DNA from 2 places in the Streptococcus pneumoniae genome. Region 2 is predicted to be linked to the other one. Evidence: predicted binding sites of a transcription regulator. Region 2 holds the regulator's gene; the other holds the start of a gene.
What was found. Region 2 encodes NrdR, which represses ribonucleotide reductase genes. Its sites were predicted from a motif close to ACACNATATATNGTGT; they were not measured.
Positions count from the first base shown of each region.

Region 1 (5,932 bases), 760 kb from region 2:
ATTGCAAGGGATTTGTTAGGTTTTTTCGTTTTTTGGGGATGAAACTGTTTTCCTACTTTTTCTTTCTAAAATTAGGGATTTTCTTCTATATTTCTTCTATACATAAGTTAAGTCCTCTTGACATCAAATTTATCTTCTGATTGGTCCACTAAGATATCCGCCTTAGACTCAGTTTCTTTATAGTATCGCAGATACTGCTCCCGTCTCATCTGATGGCTAGCCAATATAAAGGATGCATCGCGATTTCTCACAGTCGTATCTCTAGCAAGGCGTCGCTTTAATTCGGTCTCCTCATCCGTGTAGAAACAGATGGTTTTTTCAAAGAGTTCCTTGGGTAGAAAGCCAACAGACATCCCTTCGACAATCAAAATTGGTTTGGCTCCAGACAAGACCTCACTAGCCTTCCAAGGTTCTTCAATTGTCAAGACATCCATACCCGCCTGCAAGGCAAGGATATCTCTCTGCAAACTCTCCAGTTCATGCGCCACTGGCAGACTGGCTGTCACCTTTTGATTCGGCGCGTCCTTGGGTACTACCAAATAGCGTCCGGAGGTGATATAGGGATCTGTTTCTAGCAAATTTACTGTAGTAGAATCTAAAGCTTGGTACAATTCCTGTGCAAAGGTTGATTTACCTGAAGCTCCATGACCGTATATTCCCAGTGTCCTGACTTTCCCCGTCTCGATCTCTGAGACTAGTTGGTCTACTAAGTCTTTTTTCTTCATTCTCTCTTCACCTGTTCATAGCTTTCTTTTCCGTCATTGAGCTTGTCCCAAATCACTACTTGCCCACTTTTGAGCGATTTTTGCACATCGATAATTCGTTGGTTAGACGAACCTCGAAACTGGAGCATAAGATTTCTCTTAGTTCGATCATATCTTCCATCGACAAGAATGTCAATCAGTGACAAGAGTTCCAGTTTATCTGGAGTTTCCAACATCATTTCTTCCCAAGTGTAGCCCGTCCAGGACCAGATGTCCTTGTCTGGCAATTCCTTCCGAATCCGCTTAACAAGTGGCAAGAGAATCCCAGTATTAAGAAAAGGCTCCCCTCCTAGTAAGGTTAACCCCTGAACATAAGGCTGGGCAAGATCTGCCATAATCTGTTCTTCCAACTCAGCTGTATAGGGAATGCCTGCATTGAAGGACCAGGTCGCTACATTATAACACCCCTCGCAGTGAAACATACAGCCTGCTACATAGAGAGAGTTACGCACGCCTTCGCCATCAACAAAGTTAAAGGCCTTGTAGTCAATGATACGACCTTGACTAAGTTCCTCGCTTTTCCATTCTTGTGGTTTTGGATTATTCATTCGCTACCTCTATCCAATAACGCTCGACTCCATTGCGAGCATCCTCAAATATTCCACCATTTGCTAGAATGACTGCTCTGCTAGCAGGATTATTCACGCTACAGGTCACCAGAGCTTTCTTGATGTTCTTTTCCTTAGCAACTTGCAAGCCCTGACGGAGAGTCTCTTTTGCATAACCCTTGCCTCTTTCAGATGGACGGATGGAGTAGCCAATGTGGCCAGCATAATTCAGTAACCCCTCATTCAGTCTCAATCGCAGATTCAAAAATCCTAGAGCACAACCTGATTCACCAAACAATACGAACTGTATCGATGGAACGCGATTTTCAGGTAGCCATATTCCCATTTCTTTATTACGGTTACCTTCTAGCCACTCCTCGTAAGAAAAATCCTCAACATCCCAAAATCCTCCATCATGGGCTGATTGGCTCTTTTCAAACTCTGTCATCATATCTAAAACAGCTTTCTTATCCGCTAATCTTGGTCTGCGTAATTCCATCCTTACCTCCCACTATGAGAAAAGCGAGAGCTGGCTCTCACTTTTATTTTTTCTTGTTCTTGTTTAAAAATTGTTCTCTGAAGCTAAGCAAGCGTTCTTTCTTACCAGCTCCACCTTTAGAGTGTTTCTCGTGATAACGGGTCACTTGTGCGCGCCCCTTATCGTCTAGTTGATATTTTCCCATTTCATTTCTTTCTAATTTGTTACTTGATGCCCAGCTATTTTAATCGTTGAACCATTCATATGTTTGACACGCGCAGCGATTTCCTTGTGACGCCCGTTGACCATCGGTCTTGCTTGAGGATTACCTAGGTAGCCACAAGTTCGCTTCACCACATCTACTGTTTTAGGGTCGCTATTGCCACAGTTTGGACAAGCAAACCCTCTCTCAGTTGGTTCAAAATCCCCTTCAAAGTCACACTTGTAGCAACGGTCAATCGGAGTATTGGTGCCTAGATAGCCTACACGGTCATAAGCATAATCCCAGACAGCTTCCAAGGCCTTTGGATTTTGCTGAAGGACTGGATACTCACAATAATGGATGAAACCACCTGACGCACCTGCTTCTGGATAGACTTTCTCAAAGTCCAATTTTTCAAACGGTGTTGGATTTTTACGAACATCGTAGTGGAAAGAGTTGGTGTAGTATTCCTTGTCTGTGATATCAGGAATAGAGCCAAACTTGTCTATATCTAGTCGGCAGAAACGGTCTGTCAGACTTTCGGATGGTGTTGAGTAGATAGAGAAATGGTAGCCATATTGGTCTGACCACTCTTCTACACGGCGTTTCATATCGTGAATGATGTCTAGCGTGAATTCCTTAGCATCTGGATTACTTTCCCAGCTGTTACCAAAGAAAACTGTCGCTACTTCATACAAGCCGATATAGCCCAGCGAAACGGTAGCACGACGATTCTTAAAGAGCTGGTCAACACTTTCTTCTTTACCTAGACGATGGCCAAAAGCACCGTACTGATAAAGAATAGGAGCATTTGCTGGTGTCGCCTCTTTAGTGCGTTCGACACGGTAAACAAGAGCATCTTCTGCGATATTCATTCGCTCGTTGAAGATTTCCCAGAACTTATTCATATCACCTTCAGACTCAAGAGCAATACGAGGCAGATTAACCGTCACAACACCCAGATTCATGCGACCTGAATTGACTTCTACACCATTTTCACCCTTCCATCCTTGGAGGAAAGAACGGCAACCCATAGGCACCTTGAAGGATCCTGTCAAGTCAACAATCTTATCGTAAGATAAAACATCTGGATACATCCGTTTGGTTGCACACTCAAGAGCCAACTGCTTGATGTCGTAGTTGGGAGTTCCTTCCTCTAAATTAAGGCCTCTTTTCAGAGTGAAAATAAGTTTAGGAAAGATAGCCGTACGGTGTTCTGAACCAAGACCCTTGATGCGAATGTTTAAAATAGCTTTTTGAATTTCTCGTTCAAAACGACTGGTTCCCAGACCAAAACCTAACGAAGTAAAAGGTGTTTGTCCATTTGAAGTGAAGAGAGTATTGATTTCATACTCAAGAGATTGCATGGCATCGTAGATGTCCTTTTGCGTTTTCTTCCAAGCGTAATCTTCCCGTTTTTCAGGCAATACCCACTCTTCTGCATCTTTGAGATGTTTTTGATAATTCTTCTCTGCATAAGGCGCCAAAATTTCATCGATACGGTCAGCTGAACAGCCACCGTACTGGCTAGAAGCAACGTTGGCAATGATTTGAGAAATCTGTGCTGTCGCAGTCTGGATAGACTTGGGACTCTCTACCTCTGCATTTCCAATCTTAAAACCATTTTCCAACATACCCTTAAAATCAATCAAACAGCAGTTGGTCATAGGGGTATAGGGACTGTAGTCCAAATCGTGATAGTGGATATCCCCCTTTTGGTGGGCATTGGCTACGTGCTTAGGAAGCATTTGCAGTCCGATTGATTTCCCAACAATCCCTGCTGTCAAATCACGCTGAGTGTTAAAGACATCACTGTCTTTATTAGCATTTTCATTGACAACTGTCTGGTCTTTGTTGAGAAGTTTATGAATACTAAAGTTGATATCCGTCGCTTTTGAGCGCTCAAAATCCCTCTGTGTCCGATAAGTAATATACTCCTCAGCCAGCGCATATTCTTTGGCTTCAAGGAGTTCATGTTCTACGATATTTTGAATTTCGTAAATCTTAATTCCCTGTGGAAAGCGACTATGAATTTCTGTAATAATTCGCTCAGTCAGATCATTGAGGCGTTTTTCAACCAGGGGTGTCACATCCATAACCTTGTCAGCCGCCTTGTGGAGAGCCTTGTCAATCTTGTCCACATCAAATACAACACGTCTCCCATCTCGTTTCTCGACGAAGAGAGTTGGCAAAATTGTAATTTTTTCTTCTAGTGCAATCATACGCATGCTCTTTTCTAAAATGTTCTTTCTAAAAAGTATTATACCACTCTAAAAAGAAAAATCAATATCTTGTGTTAAAAATCCTAAAATTTTTAAAAATACACAAGATATTGATTTGGTTATTTAATTTTATAGACTTTAAACTCTGAGTAATCAGTCTTTACTTGTTGGTAATTTTCTTTTAAGAGTGTTTCCACTTCAGACCAGACTACCACCTTGTCATTTACCACAATCACCTTAGGTTGTTTTTCTTTCAAGTCATTAAGTAACTTATTACGATTTTCCTCAGTTGCTGTATAGTGCAACGGGGACAAAATCGCCGATGGCGACAAGCGCTCACTCTTACGATAAAGAGTCGCAGTATCATCCCATGCATAGATAGCATCTTCCGTATTTGTCTCCTCTTTTACCAAATCAGCAAGACGATTACGTTCTTGATAAGGTACTGGATAAAGGACAAACTTCATCAAAAAAGGAACAGACAAAAGATAGACAAACCCAAAAACTAGCAGATATAGATTTCCTTTGAAGAAACGACTCCATAGGCTAACTGGCGTTTCTCTTCGGCTTCTTCTAGCACTACGCCCCCTCTGTTGACTCTTAATATTGGTTACCAATAAAAGTAGGAAAACAGGGAAGACGACCATCAAATAAGAAGCGTGCAGAGGCTCTTGTGAAAAGAAAAGTAAAATCAAACCTAAAATTACCACAAGACTTGCAGGAACCGAAATGACGTATAGTTTAAAGGGTTTGGATTGAAAGAGACCTAAAAAGATACAAACCACAAATCCCAAACCAAGGGACAACAAGCCATAAAAAAACATATTCTCTAAAATTTTAGAAGTAAAATCAAAGCGAATACTGTCAATAGGATAACGAATACCACTAATCGCATCCCCAAAACTTCCTGTTGCAGCACTATAGTAGGCAGTTGGATAAAAGACAAGTGAAAAACCTAAAGCCACTGCAAGAAACTGATAAAACCCATGCGCAAAGCGTCTATGCCCAAGGTTAAAGACCAACAAGCCTAAACTCACTACAGCAATAAACAGGAGCGATGATAAGGGAGCAAAGAAAAATCCGCCTGCCAAAGCTAGCCCAATCCGTACAAATCCCTTATCATGGCTTGGATTGCTTAGGTAAGCCGCAACTAAACTAAAGGCTGCGAATAAGAAAGGAAGCGCTAAAAGAGTCGCATAGCCTCCACCAAAAGCAAGACCTGTAACTAGCATGTAAAAAATAGTCACCAGATGTCCAGCTTGGTCTCCTTGCTCTGTCAAGGTGTCCGCTGATCTAAAAAGGAAAAATCCTCCTGCTACCAAGGCTAACCACTCAAAGATGGCAAAGAAAAATCCGCCCTGACTCACGTAAGTCAGCAAATAATAAAGCAAACCTTGACTTCCATAATAGTCGCTGTAAATCTTCCCTGTCTGATGAAGCGCCCAACCTGCATAAAAATCCTGCACTTCTTGTGCACTCATTAAGTCGAGTAATAGCGGTACTCCTAGAGTTATCCCCGTTACAAGCGTACTCCATAGTAAAATTTTCACCAAAGGAAGACGACTTGATTCACGATGATGCGATTCTTGTTCAATTTGGTATTCTAGAGGTTCACGATTCTCCTTATGAACTTCTTCTACTCTACCATACACACTCATATCGTTTCTCCTATTCAATTTATCTGTCTTAGTATATCAAAAAGTCCTAGGATTGTCAGC
Region 1 covers NZ_LN831051.1:275,350-281,281, forward strand. The annotation lists gene AT689_RS01405 (uridine kinase family protein) at 108-725, opposite strand; gene nrdG (anaerobic ribonucleoside-triphosphate reductase activating protein) at 722-1,312, opposite strand; gene AT689_RS01415 (GNAT family N-acetyltransferase) at 1,305-1,811, opposite strand; gene AT689_RS01420 (hypothetical protein) at 1,855-1,995, opposite strand; gene nrdD (anaerobic ribonucleoside-triphosphate reductase) at 2,007-4,214, opposite strand; gene AT689_RS01430 (hypothetical protein) at 4,334-5,872, opposite strand.
Region 1: a site for NrdR is predicted at 4,274-4,289, ahead of nrdD (anaerobic ribonucleoside-triphosphate reductase). Genes of this name have one in related genera too.

Region 2 (5,932 bases):
TAGAATCAGGAGTGGAAGTATGAGAAATATGTGGGTTGTAATCAAGGAAACCTATCTTCGACATGTCGAGTCATGGAGTTTCTTCTTTATGGTGATTTCGCCGTTCCTCTTTTTAGGAATCTCTGTAGGAATTGGGCATCTCCAAGGTTCTTCTATGGCTAAAAATAATAAAGTGGCAGTAGTGACAACAGTGCCATCTGTAGCAGAAGGACTGAAGAATGTAAATGGTGTTAACTTCGACTATAAAGATGAAGCAAGTGCCAAAGAAGCAATTAAAGAAGAAAAATTAAAAGGTTATTTGACCATTGATCAAGAAGATAGTGTTCTAAAGGCAGTTTATCATGGCGAAACATCGCTTGAAAATGGAATTAAATTTGAGGTTACAGGTACACTCAATGAACTGCAAAATCAGCTTAATCGTTCAACTGCTTCCTTGTCTCAAGAGCAGGAAAAACGCTTAGCGCAGACAATTCAATTCACAGAAAAGATTGATGAAGCCAAGGAAAATAAAAAGTTTATTCAAACAATTGCAGCAGGTGCCTTAGGATTCTTTCTTTATATGATTCTGATTACCTATGCGGGTGTAACAGCTCAGGAAGTTGCCAGTGAAAAAGGCACCAAAATTATGGAAGTCGTTTTTTCTAGCATAAGGGCAAGTCACTATTTCTATGCGCGGATGATGGCTCTGTTTCTAGTGATTTTAACGCATATTGGGATCTATGTTGTAGGTGGTCTGGCTGCCGTTTTGCTCTTTAAAGATTTGCCATTCTTGGCTCAGTCTGGTATTTTGGTTCACTTGGGAGATGCTATCTCACTGAATACCCTGCTCTTTATTTTGATCAGTCTTTTCATGTACGTAGTCTTGGCAGCCTTCCTAGGATCTATGGTTTCTCGTCCTGAGGACTCAGGGAAAGCCTTGTCGCCTTTGATGATTTTGATTATGGGTGGTTTTTTTGGAGTGACAGCTCTAGGTGCAGCTGGTGACAATCTCCTCTTGAAGATTGGTTCTTATATTCCCTTTATTTCGACCTTCTTTATGCCGTTTCGAACGATTAATGGCTATGCGGAGGGAGCGGAAGCATGGATTTCACTTGCTATTACAGTGATTTTTGCGGTGGTAGCAACAGGATTTATCGGACGCATGTATGCTAGTCTCGTTCTTCAAACGGATGATTTAGGGATTTGGAAAACCTTTAAACGTGCCTTATCTTATAAATAGAAGAGCCTTGCGAAAGCGAGGTTTTTAAAGGTGAAAAGGGTGGAATCACGAACCTAATTATGTACACATTATGTAAACAGGTTGCTTGAAAACTCAATTGTATAGTGAACTGAATCTGGAATAGGATAATATTACTTCTAAAACATTCTTATAAATTGATTTGAATTCCAAAATCCCATCGTTCCGTTCTTATTTCATTTTGCGATATAGCGAAAGGAAATAAGTCAGCTCACAAAAAACGCATAATATCAAGGATTTTTAACACTTGATACTATGCGTTTTCTAATTTTAAAGACTTTTTGCCTGGTCTCTTTTGTTCTATGAGTATGTTACATATCTAGGTAAAAATTATTTAAAGCAAATTAACCTTATTTCTCAAGATGTAGTAGGTTCCGAGATAAAAGATAGCTATGAATATGAGTTCTTTAACAATGGCTATACCTGCTCCCATATAGAAATGGTCATTGAGTCCTACCAGTGAATTGACATAGAAATTGGAACTAAGATTGAAGAAAAGTTCAATAAATCCAATGACGATTTGGATACCAATGTAGGCTGCAACAGCGAGTGCTGTACGGTATTCATTGAAAAGCTGTCCAATGGAAATAGCCAGGTAGATGCAGAGGATTCCTGAAATGGTATTTAGTAGGAAGGATATACCTGTAAGAAAGATCTGAGGGAGATGTGTTTCTACAAATGTAATCACATAAGAAAGAGGAATCCATTCTGGAGCTGTTAAAGCCAGAATAATAACAGCACTTAGAGCCAATACAGCGGTGCTAATCAATGACCAGATAAAGGCACCGATTAGTTTGGCTGTGATGATATGGTGTTCAGAAACTGGCAAGGTCAAAGTCAGATAGCCTTGTCGGTCGTAGACACTACCTTTGAAGCGTTTAATAATCAAGAAAATGGTTGAAATCGCAAGTGTAAGCATCAAGCCACCAAAGACTGTAGCTAGAAAAAGTAGCATAGTAGCCTGACTTTCTTGGTAAGGTAGATTTTTAAAGCCTTGTGTCTGTATTCCGATGAGGGCAGAAAGGACTAGCACGGCTGCGTAGAGGGCTAAATACCACTTGTTAACATTTTTAAATTCGTAGTGAACTAAATTCCAAAACATAAATAATCTCCTTTGCTTAGGCCTTAAATTCCTGACGGAAGAGTTGGTCAATGGATTCACCTGACTCGTAGCGAATATCATCTACATTTCCTTGACGGACGACTTTTCCGTCTTTTAGGAAGACAATTTCATCCAAGATTGGCTCGATATCAGAAATCAAGTGGGTAGAAATCAAAACGGTAGAAGTTGGTGAGTAGTTGTTGATAATGGTATTGAGGATATAAGCACGGGCTGCTGGATCCACCCCACCAATGGGTTCATCCAAAACATAGAGACGAGCATCACGGCTCATAACCAAAATCAGTTGAACCTTTTCTTTGTTTCCTTTTGATAGTTTCTTGAGACGACTATTTTCATCAATGCCCAGGTCTGCAAGTAGATGATGAGCGCGTTCAAGATTGAAATCTTTATAGAAGGTCTTGAAGTAGGTTAGGGCTTCTTTGACCTTCATTTGCTCATTGAGATAGGTCGTATCAGGCAAATAAGCTACAACGGCCTTGGTTGCTGGGCTTGGGTCCATGTCGTTGATGAGGACACGTCCTTGATCTGGTTGTAAGAGGCCATTAATTAGTTTAATCAGGGTTGTTTTTCCTGAGCCGTTTGGCCCAAGAAGGCCGACAATTTTTCCAGCTGGAATGTCAAGAGAAACATTTTCAAGGGCTGGTGTTGCTCCATATGATTTGGATACATTTTCAAATGCTAGTAATGACATAGGCTTAAACTCCTTTAATATAATCACTGACTACGCCTGGTAGTTCTTCTTTTTCATAGCCAAAATGGGTCATGGAGGAAACGAAGTGTTCCAATTCTTCTTCTGATAATTGTTTGCGTGACTGAGCGATTAGCTCCTTATCCTTAGTCACAAATCGTCCAGTTGTTCGCTTGCTGTAGACAAATCCTTCTCGTTCAAGGTCTGATAAGGCTCTTTGGATGGTATTGGGATTGACACCAGCCTCGCTAGCTAGCTCCCTCACGGTTGGAAGTTGTTGATTGGGTTCCAGTGTATGGGAAACAATCTGAAGCTTGATTTTCTCCATAATCTGTAAATAGATGGGTTTTTTGTTGTCAAATGTCCAGGACATCTTAGTCTCCTTTCTCTTATCCTTTTGTCTTAATTAAATAATACAACAAAACAAAAAACTTGTCAAGCAAAAAGAAGAATTGTTTTGGGAATCGCTTAAAAAATGGTATAATGAAAAGAAAACGATAAGGAGGGAAAGGATGCGTTGTCCAAAATGTGGGGCTACCAAGTCAAGTGTTATCGATAGTCGCCAAGCAGAAGAAGGGAACACCATTCGTAGAAGACGAGAGTGCGACGAGTGCCAACACCGTTTTACAACCTACGAACGAGTAGAAGAAAGAACCTTAGTGGTTGTTAAAAAAGATGGCACACGGGAACAATTCTCCAGAGATAAAATCTTTAATGGGATTATCCGCTCAGCCCAGAAACGTCCTGTGTCAAGTGATGAAATCAACATGGTAGTCAATCGTATCGAACAGAAACTCCGTGGTCGAAATGAAAATGAAATTCAAAGTGAGGACATTGGTTCACTCGTCATGGAGGAGTTGGCTGAATTGGACGAGATTACCTATGTACGTTTTGCTAGTGTCTATCGTAGTTTTAAGGATGTCAGTGAGTTAGAGAGCTTGCTCCAACAAATCACCCAGTCCTCTAAAAAGAAAAAGGAAAGATAAATGAAGCCAATTGACCGTTTTTCTTATCTAAAGAATAATCGGGTGTCGCAAGATACCTCATCTCTGGTACAGTGCTACCTCCCGATTATCGGTCAGGAGGCACTGAGCCTTTATCTTTATACAATCAGTTTTTGGGATAATGGTAGAAAGGAATATCTTTTTTCAAGCATTCTCAACCATCTTAACTTTGGGATGGATAGACTGATAAAATCATTGAAAATCTTATCTGCTTTTAATCTCTTGACCCTCTATCAAAAGGGGGATGTTTATCAGCTAGCCCTCCATGCTCCTCTATCTAGTCAAGACTTCTTGGAGCATCCTGTTTATCGCAGACTCTTAGAGAAAAAGATTGGCGATGTAGCTGTGGAGGATTTGAAAGTTGAAAGTGCTGATGGTGAAGAAATACCTGTCTCACTCAATCAAGTCTTTCCAGAATTGGCAGAACTAGGCAGTCAAGAAGACCTTGGTCTCAAGAAGAAAGTGGCCAATGATTTTGACTTGGAACATTTTCGCCAGCTGATGGTTCGAGATGGACTTCGTTTTGCGGATGAGCAGTCCGATGTCTTAAACCTCTTTGCTATTGCCGAGGAGAAGAAATGGACTTGGTTTGAAACCTATCAATTGGCCAAGTCAACAGCTGTTTCTCAGGTTATTTCAACCAAACGCATGCGTGAAAAAATTGCTCAAAAACCAGTTTCCTCTGACTTTAGTCTTAAGGAAACAACCATTATCAAAGAAGCCAAAAGTAAAACTGCCCTGCAGTTCTTGGCAGAAATCAAGCAAACACGCAAGGGAACCATTACCCAAACAGAAAGAGAACTCTTGCAACAGATGGCTGGCTTGGGCTTGCTGGACGAAGTCATCAATATCATTCTTTTATTGACCTTTAATAAGGTCGATTCGGCAAATATCAATGAGAAATATGCCATGAAGGTAGCCAATGACTATGCCTATCAAAAGATTCATTCGGCAGAAAAGGCAGTCTTGCGCATCCGTGAGCGAGGACAGAAAGCAAAAACACAAAAACAGAATCAGACTGCCCCAGTAAAAACCAATGTTCCTAAATGGAGTAATCCTGAATATAAGAATGAAACCAGCGAGGAAACTCGTCTGGAACTAGAACGTAAGAAGCAAGAACTATTAGCTCGATTAGAAAAAGGAGGAGATTAGATGGAAAGTGTCGGAGACGTACTCAAACGTCAACCCAGCCGTTTTTATTATCAAGATTTGGTCCAGAAAATCATGAAGGACCCTGATGTTGCGGCTTTTATCCAGCAAGAATCCTTGACTCCAGAGGAATTAAATCGCAGTATCTCCAAGTTTAATCAGTACATCACCGAGCGTGACAAGTTTCTCCGTGGGGATACGGATTATATTGCCAAAGGCTACAAGCCGATTTTGGTTAAGAATCATGGCTATGCAGATGTTTCATATGAAGAAACTCCTGAGCTAATCGCGGCTGAAAAAGAAGCGGCTATTAAGAACCGTCTCAAGTTAATCAATCTACCAGCCAGTCTCAAGAAAGCTAGTTTGGCTCAAGTTGACTTGGATGATTTGGGGCGCTTACCAGTTTTTGAAAAGCTACTAGCCTTCGTGGAGCAATATCCAGCTATTCGAAAAGGTCTTTACTTATATGGAGACTTTGGTGTGGGTAAAAGTTTCATGGTGGCGGCCTTAGCTCATGATTTATCAGAAAAACGTGGTGTTTCATCAACTCTCCTCCACTATCCTAGCTTTGTCATTGATGTCAAAAATGCTATCAGTGATGGCAATGTTAAGACCTTGGTGGATGAGATTAAGCTGTCTGAGGTCCTGATTTTAGATGATATTGGCGCCGAGCAATCAACCGTTTGGGTGCGTGACGAAATCCTGCAGGTCATTCTCCAATATCGGATGCA
Region 2 covers NZ_LN831051.1:1,037,065-1,042,996, forward strand. The annotation lists gene AT689_RS05575 (ABC transporter ATP-binding protein) at 1-23, shown strand, start outside; gene AT689_RS05580 (ABC transporter permease) at 20-1,219, shown strand; gene AT689_RS05585 (membrane protein) at 1,572-2,339, opposite strand; gene AT689_RS05590 (ABC transporter ATP-binding protein) at 2,356-3,051, opposite strand; gene AT689_RS05595 (GntR family transcriptional regulator) at 3,056-3,421, opposite strand; gene nrdR (transcriptional regulator NrdR) at 3,561-4,034, shown strand; gene AT689_RS05605 (DnaD domain protein) at 4,035-5,204, shown strand; gene dnaI (primosomal protein DnaI) at 5,205-5,932, shown strand, end outside.